3 regions of the Citrobacter amalonaticus genome follow, and region 1 is predicted to be linked to each of the others. Evidence: predicted binding sites of a transcription regulator. Region 1 holds the regulator's gene; each other region holds the start of a gene.
The links. Region 1 encodes Fur, which represses iron uptake genes when iron is present. Its sites were predicted from a motif close to ATAATAATGAGAACNACTATCAA; they were not measured.
Positions count from the first base shown of each region.

Region 2: the regulator Fur is predicted to act here: its motif matches at 5,859-5,881, upstream of sufA (Fe-S cluster assembly scaffold SufA).
Region 3: the regulator Fur is predicted to act here: its motif matches at 4,064-4,086, upstream of bfd (bacterioferritin-associated ferredoxin).

Region 1 is NZ_CP014015.2:3,419,551-3,426,944, forward strand. It holds gene tcuA (FAD-dependent tricarballylate dehydrogenase TcuA) at 1-238, opposite strand, end outside; partial or broken gene tcuR (tricarballylate utilization LysR family transcriptional regulator TcuR) at 336-1,260, opposite strand; gene fur (ferric iron uptake transcriptional regulator) at 1,391-1,837, opposite strand; gene fldA (flavodoxin FldA) at 2,118-2,648, opposite strand; gene ybfE (LexA regulated protein) at 2,798-3,091, opposite strand; gene ybfF (esterase) at 3,220-3,993, opposite strand; gene seqA (replication initiation negative regulator SeqA) at 4,184-4,729, shown strand; gene pgm (phosphoglucomutase (alpha-D-glucose-1,6-bisphosphate-dependent)) at 4,753-6,393, shown strand; gene AL479_RS16505 (nuclear transport factor 2 family protein) at 6,542-6,973, opposite strand; gene AL479_RS16510 (pyridoxamine 5'-phosphate oxidase family protein) at 7,179-7,394, opposite strand, start outside.
Region 2 is NZ_CP014015.2:4,132,228-4,139,621, forward strand. It holds gene AL479_RS20070 (FAD-binding and (Fe-S)-binding domain-containing protein) at 1-2,834, shown strand, start outside; gene menI (1,4-dihydroxy-2-naphthoyl-CoA hydrolase) at 2,831-3,241, shown strand; gene AL479_RS20080 (YdiH family protein) at 3,342-3,530, shown strand; gene AL479_RS20085 (Vmh family MBL fold metallo-hydrolase) at 3,599-4,450, opposite strand; gene AL479_RS20090 (LysR family transcriptional regulator) at 4,575-5,447, shown strand; gene sufA (Fe-S cluster assembly scaffold SufA) at 5,921-6,289, shown strand; gene sufB (Fe-S cluster assembly protein SufB) at 6,298-7,394, shown strand, end outside.
Region 3 is NZ_CP014015.2:2,303,506-2,310,899, reverse strand. It holds gene rplB (50S ribosomal protein L2) at 1-535, opposite strand, end outside; gene rplW (50S ribosomal protein L23) at 553-855, opposite strand; gene rplD (50S ribosomal protein L4) at 852-1,457, opposite strand; gene rplC (50S ribosomal protein L3) at 1,468-2,097, opposite strand; gene rpsJ (30S ribosomal protein S10) at 2,130-2,441, opposite strand; gene AL479_RS11080 (prepilin peptidase) at 2,820-3,302, shown strand; gene bfr (bacterioferritin) at 3,286-3,762, opposite strand; gene bfd (bacterioferritin-associated ferredoxin) at 3,835-4,029, opposite strand; gene tuf (elongation factor Tu) at 4,211-5,395, opposite strand; gene fusA (elongation factor G) at 5,466-7,394, opposite strand, start outside.

The DNA.
Region 1 (7,394 bases):
TATTGCCTTCGGTGACACGCCAGAGATCCTGCCAGAACTCCTCTTCGGGATAACTCTCAACCAGCACATCCTGTGGCGCATCGTGCATACAGCGTAAATTGCGCGTGTGTTGGGAGTTGCCGCCGCGCCATTCCCGGGGCGCGGCCTCTAACAGCAACACGGAAGCTCCTGCCTCACGGGCGGTTAAGGCGGCACATAACGCGGCATTACCACCGCCAATCACCAGTACATCAACCATCGTCTACTCCATTACCATTTAACTATTTGTTAAATTTGTAATTGAAATGTATACGTACAGGTTGTATGGGCGCTATGGCGGGAAGCTAAAGACCTGTTTAGTGAGCGTAAAGGGTCGCACCCGGCCAACTGCCGGTTTCCACAAGTTCACGCATCACTTTTGTGAGTATCACGCGGGCTGCAAGACCGGCGGGGGTGAGTTCATCGTCAGACAGACTGACCAGAAAATTAGGGCGGCTGAGTATGGGATTATGGACGCCAATCACTCTCAGCGCTTCCCTCTCAAGATGCGAAATGGCAGCACCTGGTTGCAACGTGGCGCCAAGTCCGCTGCGAACGGCGCGCATCAGTAACGTCAGGCCATCAATTTCCGTGGCGATATCCACCTTCAGTCCGTGTTCCTGACAAATGGCCTCCAGTCGGCCGCGCAGTCCGTGGCCCAGGCTTGGCATGATCAGGGGAATATTCGCCAGTTGAGCAGGGGTTATGGTGTCATCCGGAATCGCCGCCAGCAGGTCATGCGTGCCAATCAGAAAAAGTCGCTCTTCGAGAACCGGCCTGGCGCTCCAGCGCAGGATCTTCTCTTTCTGAAAAACAACGGCCAGATCAATCTGACGGGTGTTGATCATCCGTTCCAGATTACCCGACAGGCTTTCCACCACATGCAGGCGAACGTCGGCGTAATGTTCCCGCATGGCATGAATAAACGGCATTCCCAGGACGGAGGCCGTGCTGGGGGCCATACCGACGCTGACGTGTCCGGACAGACGCGCATCGCGCGCGGCCAGAATAGCATCATCAGCATGACGCAACGCCAGCTGTGCCTGCGAGTAAAAGGCCAGACCGGCGGGTTGGCGTTACGCCACGCGAGGTTCGCTGCAACAGACGAATGGCGAGTTCGTTTTCCAGCCGCGTCATCTGCTGGCTGAGCGCGGAGACGCCGATGTCGAGATCGAGCGCCGCGCTGCCCATACTGCCGGTTTCCACAATACGGACAAAATAACGTAGCTGGCGAAGTTCCATTTCGATTCTCCGGACAAGGCAGGGGGAGATTTTACATTAAAGCAACATGCTGTCAGAAGAAAGCGCAGAGTGGCGAATGGCGCGCATAAAAAAAGCCAACCGACAGGTTGGCTTTTCAGAATAGTGCAAATTATTTCGCGTCGTGCGCGTGTTCGTCTTCGCGGCAATCGCCTTCAGCGCAGTGGCCGTACAGATAAAGGCTATGGTTCGTCAGACGAATGCCATGTTTTGCTGCGATCTCACGCTGGCGTGCTTCAATAGAATCATCACTGAATTCGATCACTTTGCCGCAATCGAGGCAAATAAGGTGATCGTGATGATGCTGCTGGGTCAGCTCAAAAACGGATTTGCCGCCTTCAAAATTGTGGCGGGTTACGATCCCGGCGTCATCAAACTGGTTCAGCACGCGATACACGGTCGCCAGACCAATTTCTTCACCCATGTCGATCAGTCGTTTATATAAATCTTCCGCACTGACGTGATGGTTTTCCGGTTCCTGAAGAACTTCCAGAATCTTTAAACGAGGAAGCGTTACTTTCAGGCCAGCCTTCTTTAATGCGGTATTGTTGTCAGTCATGCGGAATCTGTCCTGTTGCTAAACGATTCACTTCATACAAGAAGTGACAGAAATTGCACTCGAGATAATGCGTTTCATTATAGGACTGCCGTGTCTAAATGAAAACTGCAAGCCTCTGGCAAATGTTAATAAATAGTCGGTATTGCCTGGAAATGAGAGCGCCACCTAAAAACTCCCGCACATTGTACAGGGATGGGCAAGAAAGTTACAAATTTGTAGCAATTATTTTGATTGGTTCTGTCTATTGATGCGGCGCAAACATTGTCTGCGCCGCCGTACATCAGGCGTTGATGATCTCGTCGAGGTGCAGTTCTTCAGAAATCTGCTTCACCCATTTTTCCACGCGCTCGGCGGTCAGTTCCGGCTGACGGTCTTCGTCAATCGCCAGACCGACAAAATGGTCGTCATCCGCCAGACCTTTGGAGGCTTCAAAATGATAGCCTGCGGTCGGCCAGTGACCCACGATAGTTGCACCGCGCGGCTCAATGATATCGCGGATCGTGCCTAACGCGTCGCAGAAGTATTCTGCATAATCTTCCTGATCGCCGCAGCCGAACAGTGCGACCAGTTTGCCGTTAAAATCAATGTCTTCGAGGGTAGGGAAGAAGTCATCCCAGTCGCACTGCGCTTCACCGTAGTACCAGGTTGGAATGCCAAGCAGCAGAATGTCGTAGCCTTCGAGATCTTCTTTGCTGCTTTTTGCAATGTCATGCACATCGGCAACGTCTTTACCAAGCTGTTTTTGAATCATTTTTGCGATATTTTCGGTGTTCCCGGTGTCGCTGCCGAAAAAGATGCCAGTGATTGCCATGAGTAAAGTAACCTCTTGAAACTTATTGAAATGGTGGTGGCGAATTGCCCACAGATAAGGGCAATCATAGCAGAACAGTCAGGTATGCGGAAATAGCAAACGCATACGAGTGCACTCCATGCTACATGAAAGTGGGAAATGGGATGATTTCAGGCAAGATCCTGGCCGCGTAGTGCCGCCAGTTGGGCCATCAATATCTCTTCGATCAGTTCACTGCGGCTCATCTCTCGGGATTCCGCCAGCTCATTCAACGCATCAACCGCTTCCGCGTTGAGTTTGAGTTCGACACGCTTAAGACCGCGAACTTTGTCGCGTTTGAGTTGATTACGCTTATTAATGCGCAGCTGTTCATCGCGCGAAAGCGGATTGGTTTTCGGTCGTCCCGGGCGACGCTCGTGCGCGAACAGATCTAGTGTCGTACGGTCCGTTTGTTCTTTGGCCATGATATTGGTGACTTCGGGGAAACAATCAGCCAGGCCTCTGCCCGGATGGATAGCGCGCCATCATACATCAGCGAATGAGGCGCGCCAACGTTCGCACGCGTAATCGCGCACGGACGCTGAGTTTTTAATCAGTTAGCCGTTTCATTAAGATAACGACGGATGGCGCGCAGCACCGCCTCCGGTTTTTCGGCATGCACCCAGTGACCGGCTCCGGCAATGACGTGCGCACGCGCCTGCGGGAACTGCGCCAGTAAATCGGCGCGATATGCTTCGGTGACATAAGGGGAGTTGCCGCCGGGAATAAACAGTGCCGGATGATCCCAGGCCGGTATTGTCTCCCAGCCGACGATATGCGGATACTGCTCCCACAGCACCGGCACGTTGAAGCGCCATTCGCCGTCAACGAACGATTTCAGCAAAAACTGAATCACACCTTCTTCATTAAGATGTTCGCGCATGATTGCAGCCGCCTGCTGACGGGTCTTTGCCGGCGATGCCGTCACCGCGTTGATGGCGGTGAAAATTTCGTCATGGCGACGGACGTGGTAATCCACCGGGGCAATATCGATCGCCACTAAACGGGCGATGCGTTCCGGGGCCAGCGCGCTGAGCGCCATCACCGCTTTTCCCCCCATCGAATGACCAATAAAGGTGGCTTTTTCGATGTGTTGCGCATTCAGCGTATCTAACAGATCCTGCGCCATTGCCGGGTAGTTCATCACCGGGTCGCGCGGAGAAAGGCCGTGATTACGCATATCGACCTGAATGATGTCATGGTCGTTCACCAGGTCACGAGCCAGCACGCCCAGATTGTCCAGGCTGCCAAATAAACCGTGAACCAGTACGATGGGATAATTATTGTGCAGGTTTTGTGCGGATTGCGCTCGGATATTCAATTTCATGGCAAAGTTCTTTTTTTCGCTCTGTCGGGTTAGGGTATTATGTTGACCATTCTGCCACTGGGCTGCAACCACTTCGGTTTTCTCCGAGTTTTTTGTTCAGCCGGGTTTGACGCTATTCGCTGTTGGGATTTGCCCCTATACTCCCAACGATTTGTATTTCAGATCAGATAAGACACCGCACTGGATTAAGATGAAAACGATTGAAGTTGATGATGAACTCTACAGCTATATTGCCAGCCACACGAAGCATATCGGCGAGAGCGCATCCGAGATTTTACGGCGTATGTTGAAGTTTTCCGCCGCATCACAGCCCGTCACGCCAGTGACAAAAGAGGTTCGCGTCGCGCAGCCGGTTGTTGCCGAGGCGAAACCCGTCAATCTTGTCAAAGATAAAGTGCGCGCTATGCGTGAACTGCTTCTGTCCGATGAATATGCCGAACAGAAGAAGGCCGTTAACCGCTTTATGCTGGTGCTGACTACACTCTATACACTGGATCAACACGCGTTTGCTGAGGCAACGGAATCGTTGCATGGCCGTACGCGTGTCTACTTCGCGGCTGATGAACAGACGCTACTGAAAAACGGTAACCAGACCAAACCCAAACACGTGCCCGGCACGCCGTATTGGGTGATCACCAACACCAACACCGGCCGTAAATGCAGCATGATTGAGCACATCATGCAGTCAATGCAATTCCCGGCGGAATTGATTGAAAAGGTTTGCGGAACAATTTAATCCATGCAGAGAAGGACCAGGCAATGGCAATCCACGACCGCGCAGGCAAACCTGCGCAACAGAGTGATTTGATTAACGTCGCGCAACTGACGTCACAATACTATGTACTGAAGCCCGCAAAAGGAAATGCGGAACACGCGGTGAAGTTCGGCACCTCCGGACACCGTGGCAGTGCAGGCCGTCATAGCTTCAACGAGCCCCATATTCTGGCGATTGCGCAGGCTATCGCGGAAGAACGTGCAAAAAATGGCATTACGGGTCCGTGCTACGTGGGGAAAGATACTCACGCACTGTCTGAACCGGCGTTTATCTCCGTGCTGGAAGTGCTCGCAGCGAACGGTGTCGACGTGATTGTTCAGGAGAACAACGGTTTTACCCCCACGCCCGCGGTGTCGAATGCCATTCTGGTCCACAACAAAAAAGGCGGTCCGCTGGCTGACGGTATTGTGATTACGCCGTCCCACAACCCGCCGGAAGATGGTGGCATTAAATACAACCCGCCTAACGGTGGCCCGGCAGATACCAACGTCACGAAAGTGGTGGAAGATCGCGCGAATGCGCTGTTGGCTGACGATCTGAAAGGCGTGAAGCGTATTTCTCTGGATGCGGCGCTGGCGTCCGGTCATGTCAAAGAGCAGGACCTGGTACAGCCGTTCGTTGAGGGGCTGGCGGATATCGTCGATATGGCGGCGATCCAGAAAGCCGGTCTGACGCTGGGCGTGGATCCGCTGGGCGGTTCCGGTATTGAATACTGGAAGCGTATCGCAGAGCATTACAAACTGAATCTGACCATCGTAAACGATCAGGTTGATCAGACTTTCCGCTTTATGCATCTCGATAAAGATGGCGCAATCCGTATGGACTGTTCCTCTGAATGTGCCATGGCCGGTTTGCTGGCGCTGCGCGATAAGTTCGACCTGGCGTTCGCCAACGATCCGGATTATGACCGTCACGGTATCGTCACTCCGGCGGGGCTGATGAATCCGAACCACTATCTGGCGGTGGCTATCAACTACCTGTTCCAGCATCGTCCGCAGTGGGGCAAAGACGTGGCTGTCGGTAAGACGCTGGTCTCTTCGGCAATGATTGACCGCGTGGTTAACGATCTGGGTCGTAAACTGGTCGAAGTTCCGGTGGGCTTTAAATGGTTCGTTGATGGTCTGTTTGATGGCAGCTTCGGCTTTGGCGGCGAAGAGAGCGCGGGAGCATCCTTCCTGCGTTTCGACGGTACGCCGTGGTCTACTGATAAAGATGGGATCATCATGTGCCTGCTGGCAGCGGAAATTACTGCCGTCACCGGGAAGAATCCGCAGGAGCACTATAACGAGCTTGCCGCCCGTTTTGGTGCGCCGAGCTACAACCGTCTGCAGGCAGGCGCAACGTCGGCACAAAAAGCGGCGCTGTCTAAACTGTCTCCGGAGATGGTCAGCGCCAGTACGCTGGCTGGTGACCCGATCACCGCGCGTCTGACGGCGGCACCAGGTAATGGTGCGTCGATTGGCGGTCTGAAAGTCATGACCGACAACGGTTGGTTCGCGGCGCGCCCGTCTGGTACAGAAGATGCGTACAAGATCTATTGCGAGAGCTTCCTCGGCGAAGAACATCGCAAACAGATCGAGAAAGAAGCGGTCGAAATCGTCAGCGAAGTGTTGAAAAACGCCTGAGCTGGAAAGCCGCATTAAAAAAGGAGCCGTAAGGCTCCTTTTTTATTTCCGAACACTTTTCCCGTAGGCTGCTGCCGGTGCTGTTTGATTGCCTGATGGCGCTACGCTTATCAGGCCTACGCTCGCACGTTGGCGGAAGTCCGCGTGGTTACTGGGGGAGCTTATACGCCTGACGCGCTAATAACTTCCAGTCTCCGGCGCTGTCTTTTTTCATCACCAGCATCACGCCGATTTTTACTTCGCCAGGTTTTCCACTGTCGTTGGTTTTGGCCTCCAGAATATGGCGGACAATCGCGACATCGCCATCAATCTGCACAGTCTGGTCGTTCAGATTCAGAGTTTTAAATTGTGATTTTCCGGTCACGATAGCGTCAACAAATTCGGCGTTATTTTCAATTCTTCCACTGGAGTGACCATAGCTCAGAGAAGGTAACCCCACTTTTTCCAGACTGGATTTTTCACCGCTCAGCATCGCCTGACGCATGCTTTCTACAGCATTTGTCACCGCGTTAACGTCTGTACTCTGCGCAAAGCAAGAGCTGCTTAACAGCAAGAGCGCCATACAAAAGGCTTTTTTCATGTCCATCTCCTGATAGATGTTTTCGGTCTTAGTCGACCCCTGAACCTAATAAAACATTGTCACGACATTCAGGAAATAAATAGAACATGCATTCATTAAAAATAAAACCGCGTTTTAATGATGGGTGTCACAGACCGTGAAAAAGGTTAGCGTCGGGCCGGACGAGGTACGGCTGGTATTGTTGAAGGCGCTTTGCTTATCAGGTTTATGAAAACGGTGTGGCTACTGCGGTATGCCGCCGACAGGTTAATGTCTGGCAGTCAATGCGAACTACGCATACCGCTTTCATCATCTCTTCACGATAATGGAACGTTTTTTCTGGTACAACCTGACGCATTATCACGTTCAGACCGTGTTCCATCTCGCGTCGTGGCAGGGCAATGGATGCCTTTCCGCTGGCAATAATACTGGTATATGCGTA
Region 2 (7,394 bases), 710 kb from region 1:
GTTATATCTCGCTGATCTTCACCCCGCGCGGCGGCGGTACCGGCACTAACGGACAGGCGCTCAACCAGGGCATCATTGTCGATATGTCCCGCTATATGAGCCGCATCATTGAAATCAACCCGGAAGAGGGCTGGGTGCGGGTGGAAGCGGGGGTCATCAAAGATCAACTGAATCAGTATCTGAAGCCGTATGGCTATTTTTTTGCCCCGGAATTGTCTACCAGTAACCGGGCAACGCTGGGCGGGATGATAAATACCGACGCCTCCGGGCAGGGGTCGCTGGTCTACGGGAAGACATCCGATCACGTGCTGGGGGTGCGGGCCGTGCTGCTGGGCGGCGATATTCTCGACACGCAGCCGCTGCCGGTCGAACTGGCGGAAACGCTCGGTCAGAGCAACACCGCGATTGGCCGCATCTATCGCACCGTGTTGGAGCGCTGCCGTGATAACCGTCAGTTAATTATTGATAAATTCCCCAAACTGAACCGTTTCCTGACGGGCTACGATTTGCGTCATGTGTTTAACGATGACATGAGCGAATTCGATCTGACCCGTATTCTCACCGGCTCGGAAGGCACGCTGGCGTTCATTACGGAAGCGCGACTGGACATTACGCCGCTGCCGAAAGTGCGCCGACTGGTGAACGTGAAATACGACTCTTTTGACTCTGCGCTGCGCAATGCGCCGTTTATGGTGGACGCGCGCGCGCTGTCGGTGGAGACGGTGGATTCAAAAGTGCTGAACCTGGCGCGTGAAGACATCGTCTGGCATTCGGTGAGTGAACTGATTACCGATGTCCCGGACAAAGAGATGCTCGGCCTGAACATTGTCGAATTCGCCGGGGATGATGAAACGGTTATCGACGGACAGGTGGCTTCCCTGTGCGAGCGGCTTGATGAACTGATTGCCCGTGAAGAGGCGGGCGTGATTGGCTGGCAGCTGTGCACTGAACTGGCGGGCGTTGAGCGTATCTATGCCATGCGCAAAAAAGCGGTGGGCCTGCTGGGGAATGCGAAAGGGGCGGCAAAACCGATTCCCTTTGCCGAAGATACCTGCGTGCCGCCGGAACATCTTGCTGATTACATCGCGGAGTTCCGTGCCCTGCTTGATGGTCACGGTCTGAGCTACGGCATGTTCGGGCACGTTGACGCCGGGGTACTGCATGTGCGTCCCGCGCTGGATATGTGCGACCCGCAGCAGGAAGTGCTGATGAAGCAAATCTCCGATGACGTGGTGGTGCTGACGGCAAAGTATGGCGGTTTGTTGTGGGGGGAACATGGCAAAGGTTTCCGCGCTGAGTACAGCCCGGCGTTCTTCGGTGATGAACTTTTCGCGGAACTGCGGAAGGTTAAAGCGGCGTTCGATCCGCAAAACCGCCTGAATCCGGGGAAAATATGTCCGCCGGAAGGCGTTGATGCGCCGATGATGAAAGTCGATGCGGTCAAACGCGGCACCTGGGACCGGCAAATTCCGCTGGCCGTGCGCCAGACCTGGCGCGGAGCGCTGGAATGTAACGGCAACGGTTTGTGCTTTAATTTCGATGCGAAGAGCCCGATGTGTCCGTCGATGAAAATCAGCCTCAATCGTATCCACTCGCCCAAAGGGCGCGCGACGCTGGTGCGCGAATGGTTACGTTTGCTGGCGGATCGCGGTGTCGATCCGGTGCGACTGGAAAATGCGCTGGCGAGCAAACGACCCAGTCTGCGCTCGCTGATTTCACGCACCCGCAATACCTGGCATGCCAACAAGGGCGAGTATGATTTCTCGCATGAAGTAAAAGAGGCGATGTCCGGCTGTCTGGCCTGCAAGGCGTGCTCGACGCAGTGTCCGATCAAAATCGATGTTCCGGAATTCCGCTCGCGTTTCCTGCAGCTTTACCATACCCGCTACCTGCGTCCGCTGCGTGACCATCTGGTGGCGACGGTTGAAACCTATGCGCCGTTAATGGCCCGGGCGCCGAAAACCTTTAACTTCTTTATTAACCAGCCGCTGGTGCGCAAGCTGTCGGCAAAACATATCGGCATGGTCGATCTGCCGTTGCTGTCGGCGCCGTCGCTGCAACAACAGATGGTCGGGCATCGCTCGGCGAACATGACGCTGGAACAGCTTGAAGCGCTGTCGGATGCGCAGAAAGCCAATACGGTGCTGGTGGTGCAGGATCCGTTCACCAGCTATTACGATGCGCAGGTGGTGGCCGATTTCGTCCGTCTGGTTGAAAAACTGGGGATGCAGCCGGTTCTGTTGCCGTTCTCGCCAAACGGTAAAGCGCAGCATATCAAAGGATTCCTGACCCGCTTTGCGAAGACCGCTAAAAAGACCTCTGAGTTTTTGAACCGTGTGGCAAAACTGGGCATGCCGATGGTCGGCGTCGATCCGGCGCTGGTGCTCTGTTATCGCGATGAGTACAAGCTGGCGTTAGGCGACGCGCGCGGCGATTTCCACGTGCAGCTCGCCAACGAGTGGCTGGCCACCGCGCTGGCTTCGCAGGAACCGCGTGACGTCAGCGGCGAATCCTGGTATTTCTTTGGTCACTGTACCGAAGTGACCGCGCTGCCCGGCGCGCCCGCGCAATGGGCGTCGATCTTTGCCCGTTTTGGCGCGAAGCTGGAAAACGTGAGCGTGGGCTGCTGCGGCATGGCCGGTACTTACGGTCATGAGGCAAAGAACCATGCGAGTTCGCTGGGCATTTATGAACTGTCGTGGCATCAGGCGATGGAGCGGCTGCCGCGTAGCCGGTGCCTTGCAACGGGATATTCCTGTCGCAGTCAGGTGAAACGGGTTGAAGGCACGGGCGTGCGTCATCCTGTACAGGCATTACTGGAGATTATTGGATGATCTGGAAACGTGAAGTGACCCTCGACGCCCTCAATGCGATGGGCGAAGGCAATATGGTCGGCCTGCTGGATATTCGCTTTGAGCATATCGGCGACGATACGCTTGAAGCGTCAATGCCCGTCGACGGACGTACGAAGCAGCCGTTCGGTTTGCTGCACGGCGGTGCTTCCGTCGTGCTTGCAGAAAGTATCGGCTCTGTTGCCGGTTATCTGTGCACCCAGGGCGAGCAGAAAGTGGTGGGGCTGGAAGTTAACGCTAACCATGTTCGCTCTGCGCGGGAAGGGCGCGTGAAAGGGATCTGTAAGGCGATTCATACCGGCTCCCGGCATCAGGTCTGGCAGATCGACATCTACGATGAGCAGCAGCGACTGTGCTGTACTTCGAGGCTGACCACGGCGGTCGTGTGACGTTGTCACACAATAAAATGTGATCTCTATTGCTTTTGGTCATAATCTGCGCAGCAAAAGGTGATATACTGTGCAGGTTTTGACCATAAGCGAGGATGATATGACTAGCCAACTAGACCCGGCCCAACTGGCAATTGAGTTTTTACGTCGCGATAAAACCGCGCTCTCTCCAGCCCAATATCTCAAAAGACTGAAACAGCTTGAGCTGGAATTTGCCGATTTACTGACGCTCTCTTCCACTGAATTAAAAGAAGAGATCTACTTTGCCTGGCGCCTTGGCGTTCATTGATTCAGCGATCGTTAACGTAAAGAGAACCCGACATTCGTGTCGGGTTTTTTTGTTTCTCACTGGCGGTATTACCACGTCATCTCGCCCGAATTCACTTTCGCGCTCAATTCCAGCGAACTTTCCTCTGCCAGCCCCGGCCATGCGGTTTTCATCGTGTGAATGACCCAGGTTGAACCTTTCTTTGCCGCCAGCGCCTGTTCGAACGATTGCAGGTAATCCTGCGTAAAGCGGATGGCCCGATCGCCTTCAGGGCGCTCACCAAGGTAATGACCCGGAATGACCTGTGCAGGTTGCAGGCTGTCCATTTCAGTCAGGACATGACGCCATGATGCGCGTTGCTCCGGTGTCTGGGTGTCAGCGGTCCAGACGTGAATGCCTGACGCCACGCCCGTGCCGCCGAGAATGGCCCGATTCGCTGGCACCCAAACATAGGCCGCGTAATCATTGGGATGACGCAGTTCCAGCGTTTCGCCATCGACGCGAAAACGCGTTTCTGTGGTTGCCTGCGGGACGGTTAGCGCCGTTGGCGCCCCCTCTTTCATCTGTGGTCCCCAGTACTGCAACTTAGCCTCTTTGGTGGCGCGAATATGCTCAACAACCTGCGGCGTGGCCAGTACCTTCGCGCCAGGAAAGGCTTTCACAATCGGCTGCAGACCGAAATAGAAATCCGGATCGCCGGAGGTAATCACAATGGCTTTCAGCGGCTTGCCGCGAGATTTAATCATCTCCACCAGCTTTTCACCGTCTTTCGTGCTGAACTGCGCATCAAACAATATCGCTTCCGTCGGACCCGATACCAACGTTGAGGAGACAGGGAAAATGGCGTTCTCCTGCGGGTTATAGACGTCAAGTTGCAGCGGCGCGGCAAACAGCGGTGAGGCGACAGCAGGCAGCAACAGGGCCAGCAGTTTACTTTTCATGTGGGATAACCTTATGCAGATGAAATGGTCTTGTGTGTGGCCTGTATTTTAAGGAAATTGGGATCTGTTAGAATTCCCGTATCAGAACATGCTGAGTTTCATAAAACGATCGGATGGGGTGGCGATGGACAGAGTGATGGCGGCGACGGTATTCAATCATATCTGCGATTTAGGCAGCCTGAGTGCGGCGGCGCGGGCGCTGGGTCTCTCCCGACCGATGGTGAGCCGCTATCTCGATGAGATGGAGAAATGGGCCGGGGCGCGGCTGATTCATCGCACCTCGCGCAGGCTAACAATTACTCCTGCCGGGGAAGAGGCGCTGGTGAAGACGCGAACGCTGGCGCAGCTCTCGCAGGCGATTGGCGCGTCGTCGGCAGACATTCCCGGCGGAACGCTACGCGTCGCCTGTGCGCACTTTACGGCAATGCATATTCTCGCCCCGGTGCTACCGCGATTTTTAGCGCGCTATCCTGAACTGCGCATTGAGGTTGAGATAAACAATCAGCCGGTCAGTCTGGTTGGTGAACGTATTGATGTCGCTATTCGTATTACCGATAACCCAGAGCCTGGCGCGATTGCCCGCCGACTTGGCGACTGCGAGTCGGTTCTCTGCGCGTCAGAGGCGTATCTGCGTCAGCACGGCACCCCGCAGACGCTGGAGGATCTCGCTCAGCATAACTGTCTGTATTACAGTGGATTTGCAGGTAAGTCGTGGCATTTTCTCGACGAGCAGGGCGAGGCGGTCTCGGTGGCGATCAAGGGGAATCTGAGTGCCGGGATCTCGTCTTTGCTTTGTGAATCCGCGCTGGCAGGCATGGGGATCGCGCTGGTGCCGGAAAAGGAAGCGCGTGAAGGGCTGGCTCAGGGACGACTGGTTCGCCTGCTGCCGACGCTGCAACCCCGACGCCTTGCCGTGTACGGTCTGTATCTTTCCCGTGAACATCAGCCCGCCGGGCTTCGGCTGTTTCTGGAGGCGATCCAGACCGCGATGCCGTAAAGCCAATGAATTGATCTGGCTTATAAAATTGCGGATAGCAATTTGTGTTAAAAATGACCTTCGGCAATATGAGACTATTCTTATCGCCCCTTCAAGAGCTAAGCCATCGTGAGTGCCGGAGATAAGCGCCGGATGGGGCCGGAACCCTTAAGGCTGTTACTGACAACCTTAAGGGTTTTGTTTTTCTGTGCTTTCACTCTTCTCACGTCATTCCTATCCCTGAAATAGTCATTTTCTATACATCTTTACTGTTTTGACCAGTCTGGTCGATGACAGACGCTAAAGTCATTATTAATCAATATATTGAACAAATTCATCCATTCCTTTTAACCCGCGTGGCAGGGTCTATGCTTAATAAAAGTGGTCAAAACGGGTGAAACACCGTAATGCCCCTGCTGTTGAGGGGTTGAAGTGAGAATCGTTATCACTAACATGGTGTTATAGCCTGATGGCTCATTATGCGAGGTAACCCTATGGAATTGCATTCAGGAACATTTAATCCGGACGATTTTGCCTGGCGCGGATTGACGTTAACCCCTGCGGCAGCGGCGCATATTCGCGAACTGGTCGCTAAGCAGCCGGGCATGCTGGGCGTGCGCCTGGGCGTTAAGCAGACGGGATGCGCTGGTTTTGGCTATGTGCTGGATACCGTCAGCGAGCCGGAAAAAGACGATCTGCTGTTCGACGTTGAGGGCGCGAAGCTCTATGTCCCGCTTCAGGCGATGCCGTTTATCGACGGTACGGAAGTGGATTACGTCCGCGAAGGATTAAACCAGTTATTCAAATTTCATAACCCGAAAGCCCAGAACGAATGCGGCTGTGGCGAAAGCTTTGGGGTATAGGCGGTACTATGTCTCGTAATACTGAAGCAACTGACGATGTCAAAACCTGGACCGGCGGCCCCCTGAATTACAAAGAGGGTTTCTTTACCCAGCTGCAAACGGATGAGCTGGCGAAAGGGATCAACGAAGAGGTGGTACGCGCCATTTCGGCCAAACGCAATGAACCAGAGTGGATGCTGGAGTTTCGCCTCAATGCGTACCGAGCCTGGGTCGACATGCCGGAGCCGCACTGGCTGAAGGCGCACTACGAGAAGCTGAATTATCAGGATTACAGCTACTATTCCGCGCCGTCGTGCGGGAATTGTGATGAGACCTGCGCCTCGGAACCGGGGGCGGTACAGCAAACCGGGGCGAACGCGTTTCTCAGTAAAGAGGTGGAAGCCGCCTTTGAACAACTTGGGGTGCCGGTACGCGAAGGTCGTGAAGTGGCTGTTGACGCCATTTTTGACTCCGTCTCGGTCGCCACCACCTATCGTGAAAAACTGGCGGAACAGGGGATCATTTTCTGCTCCTTCGGCGAGGCGATTCATGATCACCCTGAACTGGTTAAGCAGTATCTCGGCACTGTCGTACCCGGTAACGATAACTTCTTCGCCGCGCTGAATGCGGCGGTTGCTTCTGATGGCACCTTTATCTATGTGCCGAAAGGCGTGCGTTGTCCGATGGAGCTTTCGACCTATTTTCGCATTAACGCCGAAAAGACCGGGCAGTTTGAACGCACGATCCTGGTGGCGGATGAAGGTAGCTATGTGAGCTATATCGAAGGCTGCTCTGCGCCGGTTCGCGACAGCTATCAGCTGCACGCGGCGGTAGTGGAGGTCATCATCCACAAAGACGCCGAAGTGAAATACTCCACCGTCCAGAACTGGTTCCCTGGCGATAACAACACCGGCGGCATTCTGAACTTCGTGACTAAACGCGCGCTGTGCGAGGGCGAGAACAGCAAAATGTCGTGGACCCAGTCGGAGACGGGGTCAGCCATCACCTGGAAATACCCCAGCTGTATTCTGCGCGGCGACAACTCCATCGGCGAATTCTATTCGGTGGCGTTAACCAGCGGTCATCAGCAGGCGGACACCGGCACCAAGATGATCCACATCGGCAA
Region 3 (7,394 bases), 1.1 Mb from region 1:
CAGAACGCAGACGCAGGGTGACATAAGCACCATCACGAGCAACGATCTGAACGTAAGTCCCAGCGGAACGTGCCAGCTGACCGCCTTTACCTGGTTTCATTTCTACGTTATGAACGGTAGAACCAACCGGGATATTGCGCATCGGCAGGGTGTTGCCTGGTTTGATTGCAGCATCAACGCCAGATTGGATCTGGTCGCCAGCTTTCAGGCCTTTAGGGGCCAGGATGTAACGGCGCTCACCGTCTTTGTACAGAACCAGCGCGATGTTCGCGGAACGGTTCGGATCGTACTCAAGACGTTCAACAACTGCCGGAATACCATCTTTGTTGCGTTTGAAGTCAACAATACGGTATGCCTGCTTGTGGCCACCACCGATATGACGGGTGGTGATACGGCCATTGTTGTTACGACCACCGGATTTGCTGTTTTTTTCCAGCAACGGAGCAAAAGGTTTGCCCTTGTGCAGCTCAGGGTTAACCACTTTAACGACGTGGCGACGACCCGGAGATGTCGGTTTACATTTAACAACTGCCATTGTATTACTCCTCCGACTTACTCAGCGCCGCCAACGAAGTCCAGATTCTGGCCTTCCTTCAGGGTGACGTAAGCTTTTTTCCAGTCGCTACGACGACCGATACGCTGTCCGTGACGTTTAACTTTCCCTTTAACAACCAGGGTGTTAACGACTTCGACTTCGACTTCAAACAGTTTCTGCACAGCAGCTTTGATCTCTGCTTTGGTCGCGTCTTTAGCAACTTTGAGAACGATGGTGTTAGTTTTTTCCATCGCAGTAGACGCTTTTTCAGAAACGTGCGGTGCACGCAGCACCTTCAGCAGACGTTCTTCACGAATCATGCCAGCATCTCCTCAACTTGCTTAACAGCATCAGCAGTCATTACGACTTTGTCGAAGGCGATCAGGCTAACCGGGTCGATACCAGTTGCATCGCGTACGTCAACCTTGTGCAGGTTGCGCGCAGCCAGGAACAGGTTTTCGTCCAGCTCACCGGTGATGATCAGCACATCTTCCAGAGCCATGTCTTTCAGTTTCTGTGCCAGCAGCTTAGTTTTAGGCGCTTCAACAGAGAACTTCTCGACAACGATCAGACGATCCTGACGTACCAGTTCGGACAGAATGCTTTTCAGCGCGCCGCGGTACATCTTTTTGTTAACTTTTTGACTGTGGTCCTGCGGACGAGCAGCGAAGGTCACGCCACCGGAACGCCAGATCGGGCTCTTGATAGAACCTGAACGCGCACGGCCGGTACCTTTCTGGCGCCACGGCTTTTTGCCTGAACCAGTTACTTCAGCACGAGTCTTCTGAGCACGAGTACCCTGACGAGCACCAGCTGCATAAGCAACAACAACCTGGTGAACCAGCGCTTCGTTGAAATCACGACCGAAGGTAGTTTCGGAAACAGTCAGCGCGCTCTGCGCGTCTTTCAATACTAATTCCATTGCTATCCCCTTACGCCTTCACAGCTGGTTTAACGATCAGGTCGCAACCGGTTGCACCCGGAACACCACCTTTAACCAGCAGCAGGTTGCGCTCAGCGTCAACGCGTACTACGTCAAGGCTCTGAACGGTTACACGCTCGTTACCCATCTGGCCTGCCATTTTCTTGCCTTTGAACACTTTGCCCGGAGTCTGGTTCTGACCGATAGAACCCGGAACGCGGTGAGACAAGGAGTTACCGTGAGTCGCGTCCTGGGTACGGAAGTTCCAGCGCTTAACGGTACCTGCGAAACCTTTACCTTTAGAGGTACCGGTTACGTCAACTTTTTTAACGTCAGCAAACAGTTCAACGCTAATGCTCTGACCAACAGTGAATTCTTCACCATCTGCCAGACGGAACTCCCACAGGCCGCGGCCAGCTTCTACGCCAGCTTTAGCAAAGTGACCAGCTTCCGGCTTAGTTACACGGTTAGCTTTTTTAGCACCAGTGGTAACCTGAACAGCACGATAGCCATCGCTAGCCAGATCTTTAACCTGAGTAACGCGGTTTGCTTCAACTTCGATTACGGTTACTGGGATAGATACGCCATCTTCAGTGAAGATGCGGGTCATACCCACTTTTTTACCGACTAAACCAATCATTGTATCAACCTCTCAATCGCTCGATGACCTGATTAACCCAGGCTGATCTGCACGTCTACACCGGCAGCCAGGTCCAGACGCATCAGAGCATCAACGGTTTTTTCAGTTGGCTCAACGATGTCAACCAGACGCTTGTGAGTACGAATCTCGTACTGATCACGCGCGTCTTTGTTGACGTGCGGAGAGATCAGAACGGTGAAACGCTCTTTGCGGGTCGGCAGCGGGATCGGACCACGGACTTGCGCACCAGTGCGCTTAGCAGTCTCGACGATTTCCGCGGTTGATTGATCGATCAGACGATGATCAAACGCTTTAAGGCGGATACGGATTCTTTGGTTCTGCATGAGACCAGAGCTCCAATTATTTTATAAACGAAAATGATTACTCCTCAGACCCATTACGATTGATGGGAGAGTGTAACCGTTCTTACGTAGCTCCCCGATTGGGAGCATTGTTAGACAGCCAAATCGGCTATCCGAGGTTCAGATCGAACCTGCCGTCAATTAAGACAAGCCCGCGCATTATACGCAAATATCAGACTGAAGCAAGTGTCGCGTAGATATTAATCACTTCGCCCGCAATGCGAACAGGGTTCCGGGATTTTCTGTTGTGAAAGAAACACTGCGGATTTACTGGAAAGCGTCCCTCAATACCCATAGTAGCGCCTTGCTCCCTTATCCATCTTCTTTAAAGTAGCGCCATGGTTGATGGAGGATGACATGATGTCTGCTGCCCTACCCTTTCTGCTGCTGTATACCGCATTGTCTTTGACTTTGAGTTTCTGCGATATGCGCAGCGGACGACTGCCGGACCGGTTTACCTGCCCGTTGCTGTGGGGCGGATTGATCTTTCACCTGTGCATCATCCCGACACAACTTGCCGATGCCGTATGGGGCGCCGTCGCGGGTTACGCCAGCTTTGCCTTTATCTACTGGGGTTATCGGCTGGTTCGTAAGCAAGAAGGGCTCGGCTATGGTGATGTGAAATTCCTTGCCGCGCTGGGTGCCTGGCATGGGTGGATGCCTTTGCCTTTTTTAATCTTTTGGGCGGCGCTGCTGGCGTGTTTCGGTATTGTGGCTGTGGGGATAGTTCATGGGAAATCGGCATTAAAAAACCCGCAACCTTTTGGGCCATTTCTGGCAGCTGCGGGTTTCATTACCGGATATTACCGTTTCACCTCAGGAGCGATTAGCTGGTCACTTTAATTTGCGACTGCAGGTAATTTTGCAGACCAATTTTCGAGATGAGATCCAGTTCTGTCTCCAGCCAGTCGATATGTCCTTCTTCATCCGCAAGGATTTCGATCATCATATCCCGGCTGACATAATCATGAACGGTATCGGCATAGGCGATAGCTTCACGTAAGTTTTTCGCCCCTTCGAGCTCTAACCGGAGATCGGACTGCAGCATCTCTTCGACATCTTCGCCAATCCCCAATTTGCCGAGATCCTGTAGGTTCGGGATCCCTTCCAGAAACAAAATACGCTCAATATATTTATCCGCGTGTTTCATTTCATCGATGGATTCATGGTACTCGACATCATTGAGGCGAGTCAGGCCCCAGTTTTTGAACATACGTGCATGGAGAAAATACTGGTTGATCGCGACAAGCTCATTTCCCAATAGTTTATTGAGATAATTTATGATTTTAACATCACCTTTCATTTTATAGTCCCTCCGCTTCCACTCTCCAGAGCATAGATGGGGCTACAGGGATGTCAAAAAAAAGAGTGTGACTCAGGCGATCTCTTTAAATTCTGGCATTTGCATTAATTCATCCTGCATGACTTCGCGTGCCGCACGAACGCATTTACCGCATTGATTTCCCACAGGAATAAACTTGCGTAGCTGCTGGAAGGATTGAGGATGAAACTGACGTACCGCCTGGCGAATTTTTTTATCACTTACACCATTACACAAACAAACGTACATGATCGCTCCCGTTCAATTTCTGCGCAAAGTGTAAATGAGAATAGTTATGATTACAATAGCACAATTCTCTCTACGTAACGGGAGCGGAGTTAAAATTGCGAAGAAATGTGACAAGCTAAATAACGGGCAGCAAAAAGGGCGCCGAAGCGCCCTTTTTTAGTGCAGAACTAATGAGTAATTATTAGCTCATTACTTTAGCAACAACGCCCGCACCTACAGTACGGCCGCCTTCACGGATTGCGAAACGCAGACCGTCGTCCATCGCGATCGGGTGGATCAGGGTAACAACCATTTTGATGTTGTCGCCCGGCATTACCATCTCTACGCCTTCCGGCAGTTCGATGGTGCCAGTCACGTCAGTAGTACGGAAGTAGAACTGCGGACGGTAGCCTTTGAAGAACGGAGTATGACGGCCGCCTTCGTCTTTGGACAGGATGTACACTTCAGATTCGAATTTGGTGTGCGGCTTGATAGAACCCGGCTTAGCCAGTACCTGACCACGTTCGATTTCTTCACGTTTGATACCACGCAGCAGAACACCAACGTTCTCACCCGCACGGCCTTCGTCCAGCAGTTTGCGGAACATTTCAACGCCAGTACAGGTAGACTTAGCAGTCTCTTTGATACCAACGATTTCAACTTCTTCGCCAACTTTGATGATACCACGTTCTACACGACCGGTAACAACGGTACCACGACCGGAGATGGAGAATACGTCTTCGATCGGCAGCAGGAACGGCTTGTCAATCGCACGCTCTGGTTCCGGAATGTAAGAATCCAGGAAGCCAGCCAGTTCGATGATTTTCGCTTCCCACTCTGCTTCGCCTTCCAGCGCTTTCAGAGCAGAACCACGAACGATCGGCGTGTCGTCGCCCGGGAAATCGTACTGAGACAGAAGTTCACGAACTTCCATTTCTACCAGTTCCAGCAGCTCTTCGTCATCAACCATGTCGCATTTGTTCAGGAACACGATGATGTACGGAACGCCTACCTGACGACCCAGCAGGATGTGCTCACGAGTCTGCGGCATCGGGCCGTCAGTCGCAGCAACAACCAGGATCGCGCCGTCCATCTGCGCAGCACCGGTGATCATGTTTTTAACATAGTCGGCGTGGCCCGGGCAGTCTACGTGTGCGTAGTGGCGAGTCGGGGTGTCATATTCAACGTGAGAGGTGTTGATGGTGATACCACGAGCTTTTTCTTCCGGCGCGTTATCGATCTGGTCGAATGCACGAGCAGCACCGCCGTAGGTTTTAGCCAGTACGGTAGTGATTGCAGCAGTCAGGGTAGTTTTACCGTGGTCAACGTGGCCGATGGTGCCGACGTTAACGTGCGGTTTTGTACGTTCAAATTTTTCTTTAGACACGGCTATATTCCTTACTATAGCGCTCTCCCCTTGTGGAGAGAGCACGGGACTTAGGTTTTAATCCTGTGGATTATTTACCACGGGCTTCGATTACGGCCTGAGCAACGTTGTTCGGTGCATCATCATACTTCAGGAATTCCATAGTGTACGATGCGCGACCTTTGGTCAGAGAACGCAGCTGAGTTGCATATCCGAACATTTCAGACAGCGGAACTTCAGCGTGGATCTTAACGCCAGTGACTTCGGATTCCTGACCGCGCAGCATACCGCGACGACGGCTCAAGTCACCGATAACATCACCGGTGTTTTCTTCCGGCGTTTCTACCTCAACCTTCATGATTGGCTCAAGCAGAACTGGTTTAGCTTTCTTAAAGCCTTCTTTAAAGGCAATAGACGCAGCCAGTTTAAACGCCAGTTCAGAGGAGTCAACGTCATGGTAAGAACCGAAGTGCAGACGAACACCCATATCAACAACCGGGTAACCTGCCAGCGGGCCGGCTTTCAGCTGCTCCTGGATACCTTTATCAACGGCAGGGATGTATTCGCCAGGGATTACACCACCTTTAATGTCGTTGACGAACTCGTAGCCTTTCGGGTTAGAACCCGGCTCCAGCGGGTACATGTCGATAACAACATGACCATACTGACCGCGACCACCAGACTGCTTGGCGTGTTTACCTTCGATATCGGTAACTTTCGCACGAATCGCTTCGCGGTAAGCAACCTGAGGTTTACCGACGTTCGCTTCAACGTTGAATTCACGCTTCATACGGTCAACGATGATGTCGAGGTGCAGTTCACCCATACCGGCGATAATGGTCTGGTTAGATTCTTCGTCAGTCCATACGCGGAATGACGGGTCTTCTTTAGCCAGACGGCCCAGAGCCAGACCCATTTTTTCCTGGTCAGCTTTGGTTTTCGGTTCTACGGCGATGGAGATTACCGGCTCAGGGAATTCCATACGCTCCAGAATGATCGGCGCATCCGGGTCACACAGGGTGTCACCAGTAGTTACGTCTTTCAGACCGATCGCAGCAGCGATGTCGCCCGCGCGAACTTCTTTGATCTCTTCACGTTTGTTAGCGTGCATCTGAACGATACGACCGAAACGCTCACGTGCAGATTTCACGGAGTTCAGTACGGTATCACCAGAGTTAACCACACCGGAGTACACACGGAAGAAGGTCAGGTTACCCACGAACGGGTCGGTAGCGATTTTGAATGCCAGTGCAGAGAAAGGCTCGTCGTCGCTAGCGTGACGCTCAGCAGGCGTATCTTTACCGTCGTCCAGGATACCGTTGATCGCAGGTACGTCAACCGGGGATGGCAGGTAATCAATTACCGCATCCAGCATCGCCTGAACACCTTTGTTCTTAAATGCAGAACCACAGGTTACCAGGATGATTTCGTTGTTCAGAACGCGCTGACGCAGAGCTTTTTTGATCTCTTCTTCAGTCAGTTCTTCACCACCCAGGTATTTCTCCATCAGCTCTTCAGAAGCTTCCGCAGCGGACTCGATCAGGTTCTGGTGCCATTCTTCAGCCAGTTCCTGCATGTCAGCCGGGATATCTTCGTAAGTGAAGGTAACGCCTGCATCTGCTTCGTTCCAGTTGATGGCTTTCATTTTCACCAGGTCAACAACACCGGTGAACGCTTCTTCAGCGCCAATCGCCAACTGCAGCGGAACAGGGTTCGCGCCCAGACGGGTTTTGATCTGACCAACAACTTTCAGGAAGTTCGCACCCATACGGTCCATTTTGTTAACGAACGCAATGCGCGGAACTTTATATTTGTTTGCCTGACGCCATACGGTTTCAGACTGCGGCTGAACACCACCAACTGCGCAGTAAACCATTACCGCACCATCAAGAACACGCATGGAACGTTCTACTTCGATAGTGAAGTCAACGTGCCCCGGGGTGTCGATGATGTTTACGCGATGCGGTTCATACTGCTTAGCCATACCAGACCAGAATGCAGTAGTCGCTGCGGAAGTGAT